3 linked regions of the Casimicrobium huifangae genome follow. The protein of the gene in region 3 interacts with the protein of the main gene of each other region in a pairwise test. Links are inferred from orthologs where the notes say so. Each region holds a gene or a part of one and is shown on either strand. Other genes may lie near its edges.

Region 1 (2,890 bases), 490 kb from region 3 along the record:
GTATCCATCACCTCACGCAAGGCGCAGACCACACGCCTGCCGTTGCGTGGCATCCTGACTACTGCGACTGCACAGTTCGTTTTTGTCGACACTCCCGGTTTCCAGACCAAGCACGGTGGCGAGATGAACAAGCGCCTCAACGGTAGCGTTCGTCGTACGCTGGAAGAGGTGGATGTCGTGCTTTGGGTGTGGGACGCCACGCGCCTCTCGGCCGCCGATCGCGCCGTGCTTGAGTTGATCCCGGCAAAAACGCCGGTGATCGCAGTGCCCAACAAAGTCGATCTGCTCAAGGATCGTGCCGCGTTGGCAGCTGCGGTGATGGAACTGTCGGCAGTCCGTGAGTTCGCGGCTGTAGTGCCAGTGGCGGCCAGCAAAGGAACGCAGACCGACGCCTTGCTTGCCGAGATCGAGAAACTGCTTCCCGTCGGCGAACCAATGTTTGATGCCGACGACTTGACTGACAAGCCGGAGCGCTTTCTCGCCGCCGAAATCATCCGCGAGAAAATCTTTCGTCTCACCGGCGACGAACTGCCCTATCGCGCGGCGGTAATGATTGACAAGTTTGAGCATGAAGGCAATCTTCGCCGCATCTTCGCTGCGATCCTGGTGGACAAGTCGTCGCAACGGCCAATCCTGATCGGTGCCGGCGGCGAAGTGTTGAAGCGCATTGGCACCGAAGCGCGTCTTGACATGCAGAAACTCTTTGGCGGACCGGTCTACCTTGAGCTTTTTGTCAAGATCAAGAGTGGCTGGTCGGAGAACGCGGCAGTGCTGCGCGATCTGGGTATTACTTAGCGGCGTCGCCGCAGGACGAAAGACGAAGGACGAATGACGACCAACGTGCAACGATTTTCTGTCGCCGCGAAGTTGGCCCAAAGGTTGTTGCTTTGTTCGCACTGCGGGGAGCGGATTCCACGCAGACGCAGCACCCCCTCGTCATTCGTCTTTCGTCGTTCGTCCTGTCAAGCGCAAAGCGCTTGACATGGCCGTTCAGGCGAAAAAATCCACCCCGCAGCGCGCATTCGTGCTGCACAGTTACGCTTATTCCGAATCCAGCCTGATTGTCGATCTCTTCACGCTCGACAATGGTCGCATGGCGGCGATTGCCAAGGGGGCCAAGCGGCCGGCATCGAATCTGCGTGGTGCCTTGTTGTCGCTTCAGCCGCTGGAGGTTGTTTTCAGTGGTCGCGGCGAGGTGAAAACACTGACCCAGGCACAGTGGTTGCCGGGCCAGCCGTGGTTGACTGGTCGGGCGCTGATGTGCGGCATGTACCTCAACGAACTCGTGATCAAACTGCTGCCGCGCGAAGACCCGCACCCCCAGTTGTTTGAATCGTATGCCGCGACCCTGCTTACTCTGGCCGCCAGCGACGAGCACAGTGCGATCCTGCGCGAATTTGAAGTCAGCTTGTTGATCGAAATGGGCTACGGTCTGGAGCTTACGCACGATGTGCGTACCGGTCAGCCGTTGAAGCCGGACGCGCTCTATCGGTACGACCCGATGTCAGGCCCGGCCGAGCAGGGCATCGGTGCCCTGGTCAGTGGTGCCGCGTTGCTTGCACTTGCCTGCGGCCGCTTTGAAAACAATGCCATTGCGGCTGAGGCGCGTGACTTCGTGCGCAACATCATCAATTTTCATCTGGAGCGTCGCACGGTGCGCTCTTCCGGAGTGATGCACGATCTGCACCAGCTCTCCGAGCGACTGGACGCGAAGCCCGCCCGCAAGGCCGGTGCATCACACCGGGCCACCAGCGACGTTGGCGGTGCGGCCACAGCCGTCGCAGAAGGCGCGTCATGATTCTTGGCATCGGCACCGACATCGTCTCGATTGCCCGTATTCGTGACGCTCTCGACCGTCACGGCGCTCAGTTCGCGCAGCGGATATTGAGTGACGCCGAGCTGCTCGTCCTGAATGACATCAAGGACCCTGCGCCCTGGCTGGCCAAACGTTGGGCAGCAAAAGAGGCATTCGGCAAGGCTGCGGGGATTGGGGTGCGCGCGCCGCTGACGCTGGCCGGTATTGGTATCGGCCACGATGATGCCGGACGTCCTTTGTTCGAACTGAGTAAGACTGTCGCTGTGCACCTGAAAGGGCTCGGCGTCGAGCACACTCATCTTACCCTCTCTGACGAGCGGGACTACGCAGTAGCCTTCGTTGTGTTCGAAGGAAACGTGCCGAGCCACCGCCGGTACGGTGAGACCCGCTTGCCCTGATTGTTTCGACTGCACCTTCCGACCATGCCACGCCAATCTTCAGCCGTTCCGAAATCACTTCTCGGCCCCATCATGACGTCCATCGAGGGTACTGAGCTCACCGCCGAAGACCGCGAAGTGTTGCGCCATCCGCTGATCGGTGGTGTCATTTACTTCGCTCGCAACTTCGTCGACAAAGCTCAGCTCGCGGCGCTTTCCGCGGACATCAAATCGCTGCGCGATCCGGCACTGGTGATTGCGGTTGACCAGGAGGGTGGGCGTGTGCAGCGCTTCCGCGATGGTTTCACCGAGATCCCGCCGATGCGCTCACTGGGGGACCTGTGGACGACGCACGCACCCTCGGCCCGCGCCCGCGCGTTCGAGTTGGGCTTCACCATCGGCCACGAGCTGGGCGACGTTGGCGTTGACTTCAGTTTTGCGCCGGTGCTCGACCTCGACTATGGCGAATCCACAGTGATTGGTCATCGGGCTTTTCATCGTGATCCGATCGCGGTGTCCGCGCTGGCCACGGCGCTGATGCAAGGCTTGCGGGCCGAGGGCATGGCGGCTGTCGGGAAGCACTTTCCGGGGCATGGTTTCGTCAAAGGTGACACGCACTGGGAACGACCGACCGACGAGCGCACCTACGAACAGGTGGAGGCGGCGGATCTGATTCCGTTCCGCGAACTTGTTGCCG
Region 2 (2,924 bases), 950 kb from region 3 along the record:
GTTCAAACGGGTCGCATCCTGGCTTGACAAGTCGGTCAAAAGACGCTCCACCGCGCCAGTTATGCACAAAAGTGTCCGTTCTGTGACGAGTGAGTATGCGCCCCGGCTGAAAGCCGCGAAAAACCACCTAAGTTGTTGATTTATCGGGTTGTTTCGAGGTCGCCACAGAATCGTGCAAGAACCCGACAACCGCATTCACACGCGCTTTGCGGGCAAGTAGGGCAGAAATGCTCACAAATTTATCCACAGGCGTTGGGGACGAATAATTGACGTCTGTAAAGATGCCGAAGACGCTGGACATCAATGGAGAGCAAGCACTTACACGGATCACCGTGGAAGTTCCCCTCGCCATTGATCAGGTTGGCCGCGCGCTGGATTACACCGTCGCCGACCGCGAAGTCGAGCTGAATGGCTGCGTCGAAGTAACCGTCGGCGTGCGGCCCTATGCGGCGTTGGTTACCGCCGTGCACGGCGAGCTCACGGGCGAGGGTGACGTTGGCAAGTTGAAGCCAGTGCGCCGCGTGCTTAGTGGCGCACTACCCACGGCACTGGTCACGCTGGCGCAATTTGTGGCTGACTACTATCAGGTGCCGTTTGGCATGGCGGCAGGGCTCATCACACCGGCCGATGCGGCGCCAGCGCCAGACCCCACTGGCTGGGCACTGACGAGCGGAGGACGTGCCCACGTGGCTGGCATCCCGCCACACCATCGCGCGCAGCGGGCGCTGGCTGCGCTTTTCACGCCGCGCACCAGTTACGCGATCAACGTGGCAGCGACGGATGAACTGTCGGCCACGCAGCGGCGCCTGCTGCGTGACTGGCATCAGGCCGGCTGGCTGGTGCCGGTCTTTGCGCAGCCGCAACCGACGCTGGTGCTGCCGCAGTTGCCCGAGTTCACGCCCGCGCAGCGTGACGCCGCCGACGCGTTGCGCGCGCGCGCAACTGCGTTCTCGGTGTCGTTGCTGCACGGCGTCACTGGTAGCGGCAAAACCGAGGTCTATCTCGATTTGGTCGCCTCGGTGCTCAACGCAGGCAAGCAGGTGCTGCTGCTAGTGCCGGAGATCAACCTCACGCCGCAGTTGATCGACCGCGTGCTGAAGGCGTTGCCCGGCGTCGCCACTGCCGTGCTGCACTCCAAGCTCGCGGCGGGCGAACGCAATCGCGCCTGGCATCGCGTGCATTCGGGCGAGGCGCGGCTGATCATCGGCACCCGGCTCGCGGTGTTTGCGCCCGCTACCAATCTCGGGTTGATCGTGATCGACGAAGAGCACGACGGCTCGTACAAGCAGAACGAATCGCCGCGCTATCACGCCCGCGACGTGGCCATCGTGCGCGCCAAGCAGGCCGACATTCCTGTCGTGCTGGCCAGCGCCACACCAAGCCTGGAGACCTGGCGCAACGTGCGTTACGCTGCTGCACAGGGTGCGCGCGGCGATGCCTATCAATACATCGCCTTGCGTGAGCGCGCGACGGCGGCCGCGCCGTCATCACTGCGACTCGTACCTGCGCGCGGTCGTCGCGTGAAAGCCGGGTTGTCGGAAACGCTCGCTGACGGCATCGCAGCACGTCTCAAACGCGGCGAGCAAAGCCTCGTGCTGGTCAACCGCCGTGGCTTTGCGCCTGCGCTGTATTGCCCGCACTGCGGCTGGAGCGCACCGTGCAAGCGCTGCGATGCCAAGATGACCTTGCATCAGACCACGCGCTCATTACGCTGCCATCACTGCGGCGCGCAGTCCGGTGTGCCGTCTAAATGCCCCGCCTGTGGCCACCCGGAGCTGGTTGGCGCAGGTGTCGGCACGCAAAAGCTCGAAGCCGCGCTGATCGAAGCTTTCCCGGACGCGCGCATCGCTCGTGCCGACACCGATTCGCTCTCGGGCAAGCACGCGTGGCGCGAGTTGTACGAGCGCATCCTCGCGCGCGAGGTGGACATCGTGGTCGGCACCCAGATGCTCGCCAAGGGCCACGACTTTCCGGCGCTGACGCTGGTCGGAGTCGTCGATGCCGATCGCGCGCTGTTCTCCACCGACTTTCGTGCGCAGGAAGATTTGTTTGCGCTGCTGACTCAGGTTGCCGGCCGCGCTGGCCGTCACGCACTGCCCGGCGAAGTGATGATTCAGACCGAGTTCCCCGATCATCCGGTGTTTCACGCCCTGCTCGCGGGTGACTACGAGGGCTTCGCCGAACAGACACTCGCCAGCCGCGAAGCCATCGGCCTGCCACCCGCTACCCGCATGGCGCTGGTGCGCGCTGAATCGAAGGATGCGCAGGCGGTCGCCGACTTCTTCACGCAGGCGCACGCCGTCTTGCGCGAAGCGCTCGGCGATGAAGGCGAAGTGTTCGCGCCACAACCCGCGCCGCTCGCCCGCAAGGCGGACTTCACGCGCTGGTCAATGACCGCGGTCGCCGTCAAGGTGCGCCCGCTGGCCGAGGCGCTGCTCACACTACGACAGGCGATGCAGGCGGCAAAGCCGAAGGTGCGCTGGGCGGTGGATGTGGATCCTTATGACTTCGGATGACGAGCGGCGACACTCAGGTCTATTGTTGACAACGCATTACTTCACACGTATTATGTGTGCACGTAAACAGTGTGACTGATAATTATGGCTAATTTGACCCTTTCTGCAGACGACGACGACACGGCGCGCGCGCGGGCAGCGGCCCAGGCGATGGGTACCAGCCTGAATCAGTTGGTCCGCGACTACATCGCACAGCTTGCGGGCGCCCATCAACGCGCGATCGAAGCGGATGAATATCTGCGCGAGGCCGGTCGTGGCAATTCCGGTGGCTGGGCATTTGATCGAGACGCATTGCAGCGCAACGTGTAATGCTCGCTTTTTTTGACACCAACGTCGCCGTCTACGCTGATGACGGAGCCTTCCCCGAAAAGCAACGCATCGCCGCGAACCTGATTGCTGAACACTACC
Region 3 (2,957 bases):
GAACTCCGAAGGGTGTTCCACCGGGATAGTTGTAGGCCGGGTCGATCTGGCCCGTGATATCCAGCCGCTTGCCTGCCTGGATATCGCCACCGTTGTTGCAAACGAACGCAACGATCACCTTGCCGTCCGGCTGAAGTGCCATCCGCGGTAGCTTGTTTTGCGTGCACAGTTCCAGCACCTGCGTACCGGTGGTAGCGAGATTGCCGAATGTGTTGTCCCACGCGCCCGACACGGTGAGTTGCGACACATAAACTTTCTTGATCGCCGCTGCCGGCGGGAGCGAATTGTTGCCTTCGGTTGCGATGAGCACCCGACCATCGGCGCGCACCAGCATGGAAGTCAGGCGTTCGTCAAGCGCATTTACCGCGATCGTCCGTCCGGAATTCGCGTACGCTGTATCAAGCGAACCGTTGCTGTTCAGTCGCACCACGCACACTCCCACTGTGGCAAGAGTGTCACCACGACAGCGTCCCCCAAGCAGCAGTTTGCCGTCTGCGAGCACGGCAATCGCGCGCGCCTCCTGGATCCCGGCCGCCATGCCTACGGTGCCAAAGCTGATGCGTGACTTGCCGGAGAGCCCGAAACCGCCATCGAGAGAACCGTCAGCGAGCAGGCGCACCAAGCAGGTTTCGGTCGGTGCGGTCTCGGGGCCGCAGGAACCGGCCAGCACGATCTTGCCGTCGCTCTGCAGTGCGATTGCGTGCGCGACTTCGGTGACACCGGTACCGCCGACGTTAACCAGTTTGCTGCCGTTGTTGCCAAACGATGTATCGAAGAAGCCGTTCGGCAGCAGCCGAAGCGCACAAATCTGGGTCGAACCAGTCGCCAGCACAAAACACTTGCCAGCGACCACGATCTTGCCATCAGGCTGGATTGCGACGGCGTTGGCGTACGACGCGTCAGCGCCATTTACGCTCGCGAAACTTTTGCCGCTCAACCCGTAGGTGGTATCAAGGTCGCCCGGAGCCGCGTCAGCGGCGATGGACAGCGACCCCGCAGCGATTGCGGCGATGAGTGTCGGTAAACGATGCATGGGTGTCAACAGAATGTCAGATCGTGAAAAGGCGGCAACGATGCTGTTCCAAAGACGTAACCATGTCGGGCGTCATGCCATCTCCGACCAGTCGTCGGGCCGTTCGCCCCCGTGACGCTCAGGACCTGCAGGCGAACGAATGCCGGCTGCGAGGCAATGCTCACCCGTTACGATGCGATTGCGGGCATAGCGCGCTGCCGACCGGCAGCGGTCGCGGGTGACGGTTAGAACGGAATATCGTCGTCGAAATCGTCGAGCTTGGCTTTTTTCGGCGCGCTGGCACCACTCGATCCGCCACCCTGGAAAGGCTGTCCAGCTTGGCGCGGCGTGCTGCCGCCCTTATCGTCTTCATACGGTGCGTCGGAGCCGCCACCGCCGCCACGGCCGCCCAGCATCTGCATGCGGTCGCCGCGGATCTTGGTCATCGTCTTTTCGACGCCTTCCTTGTCGGTCCACTTGTCGTACTGGATGCGGCCTTCGATATAGACCGGTGCGCCTTTTTTCAGATACTCACCGCAGACTTCGGCAGTACGGCCGATAAATTCGATACGGTGCCAGTCGGTACGCTCCTGCTTGCCACCGCTCTTGTCTTTCCACTGCTCGGTGGTCGCGATCGAGAACGTTGCCACGGCTTCGCCGCTGGGCAGGTAGCGCATTTCGGGGTCGCGCCCGAGATTGCCAATAAGGGTGACACGGTTGACGGATGCCATGATCAGTTCTCCTTTTTTCTTGCCGGTGGCGGTTGCATCGAAAAGGCCGCCACGAACCAAATTGCCGCGAGGGCGGCACACACGTAAAACACCATGTTATCGCCAAACCGCTTGGCCAGCGCCCCTCCCACAATGCCCCCCAGGAACAGTCCGAACGCCTGAGTGGTGTTGTAGACGCCCATCGCAAAGCCCTTTACGTGTGCTGGCGCCAGGCGTGACACCAGCGAGGGCTGCATCGCCTCCAGCAGGTTGAACGCGATGAAGAACAGCATCAGGAACGTGACCAGCCCGGCCAGGGCGGTATGCGTCAGCGCCGGCGCCGCCAGCATGGCAACCATGAGCAGTGCAATGGCGCCCAGAAAGACTTCGCGCAACTTGCCGCGTCGCTCTGCCATGATCATCGGCGGCACCATCAGCACGAATGAGACCACGATCACCGGAAGATAGACCTGCCAGTGGCTCGGCGCCGGCAGCGCGCCGCGATCAACCAGCAGGGTCGGCACCACCACGAAAAGCGCCGTCTGGCAGACGTGCAGCACAAACACGCCAATATTGAGGCGCAGCAGCTGCGGATTGAACAGCACGTCGCCGTGGCGAATCGGCTCCGGCTGTTCCTCCCGCACCGGCGCAGGCGGCACGCCCCACACCACCACCACGATACCCAGGCAGGCCAGCACTGCGGTCAGCCAGAACAGACCGGAAAGCCCGATCCAGGCAGTCAGCGGCGGCGCGGCGATCAGCGAGAACGCAAAGGTAAGACCGATCGAGCCACCCACCATTGCCATGGCCTTGGTGCGCACTTCGTCGCGCGTCGAGTCTGCGATGAAAGCAGACACCGCCGCGCTGATCGCCCCGGCACCCTGAATGGCCCGACCGGCGATGACGCCCGCAATGTTGGTTGAAAGCGCGGCAACAACACTACCGATCGCAAACACGATCAGTCCGGCGACGATCACGGGCTTGCGGCCAAAGCGGTCAGATGCCGCCCCGAAGGGGATCTGGAACATCGCCTGCGTCAGTCCGTAAATCGAGATGGCCAGGCCGATCAGGTAGGCCTCCTGCCCGCCCGGCAATTCACGGCCGTAGATCGCGAATACCGGCAGGATCAGGAACAGCCCGAGCATGCGCAGTGCAAAGATGGAGGCGAGCCAGCCGCTGGCGCGGCGCTCGGACGGAGTCATGGAGAAGGTGGGAGAAGACAAGGCAGCGTGGCG

Evidence for each region. Proteins that work in one complex are often made in the same cells at the same time.
Region 1: the proteins of FKL89_RS05500 (region 3) and recO interact in binary tests that used the Escherichia coli proteins (3 or more experiments, as listed by UniProt). The link is inferred for Casimicrobium huifangae from one-to-one orthologs.
Region 2: the proteins of FKL89_RS05500 (region 3) and priA interact in binary tests that used the Escherichia coli proteins (3 or more experiments, as listed by UniProt). The link is inferred for Casimicrobium huifangae from one-to-one orthologs.

The regions. Positions count from the first base shown.
Region 1 is NZ_CP041352.1:1,671,952-1,674,841, forward strand. It holds recO (DNA repair protein RecO), read left to right. Parts: upstream 1-982; coding sequence 983-1,798; downstream 1,799-2,890. Other genes in the region: era (GTPase Era), read left to right, coding at 1-795; acpS (holo-ACP synthase), read left to right, coding at 1,795-2,214; nagZ (beta-N-acetylhexosaminidase), read left to right, coding at 2,287-2,890. UniProt on the Escherichia coli protein: Involved in DNA repair and RecF pathway recombination.
Region 2 is NZ_CP041352.1:226,851-229,774, reverse strand. It holds priA (replication restart helicase PriA), read left to right. Parts: upstream 1-332; coding sequence 333-2,516; downstream 2,517-2,924. Other genes in the region: FKL89_RS01060 (PIN domain-containing protein), read left to right, coding at 2,825-2,924; FKL89_RS01065 (MerR family transcriptional regulator), read left to right, coding at 2,601-2,825.
Region 3 is NZ_CP041352.1:1,178,564-1,181,520, forward strand. It holds FKL89_RS05500 (single-stranded DNA-binding protein), read right to left. Parts: upstream 1,744-2,957; coding sequence 1,258-1,743; downstream 1-1,257. Other genes in the region: FKL89_RS05495 (delta-60 repeat domain-containing protein), read right to left, coding at 1-1,033; FKL89_RS05505 (MFS transporter), read right to left, coding at 1,746-2,924. UniProt on the Escherichia coli protein: Plays an important role in DNA replication, recombination and repair. Binds to ssDNA and to an array of partner proteins to recruit them to their sites of action during DNA metabolism. Acts as a sliding platform that migrates on DNA via reptation.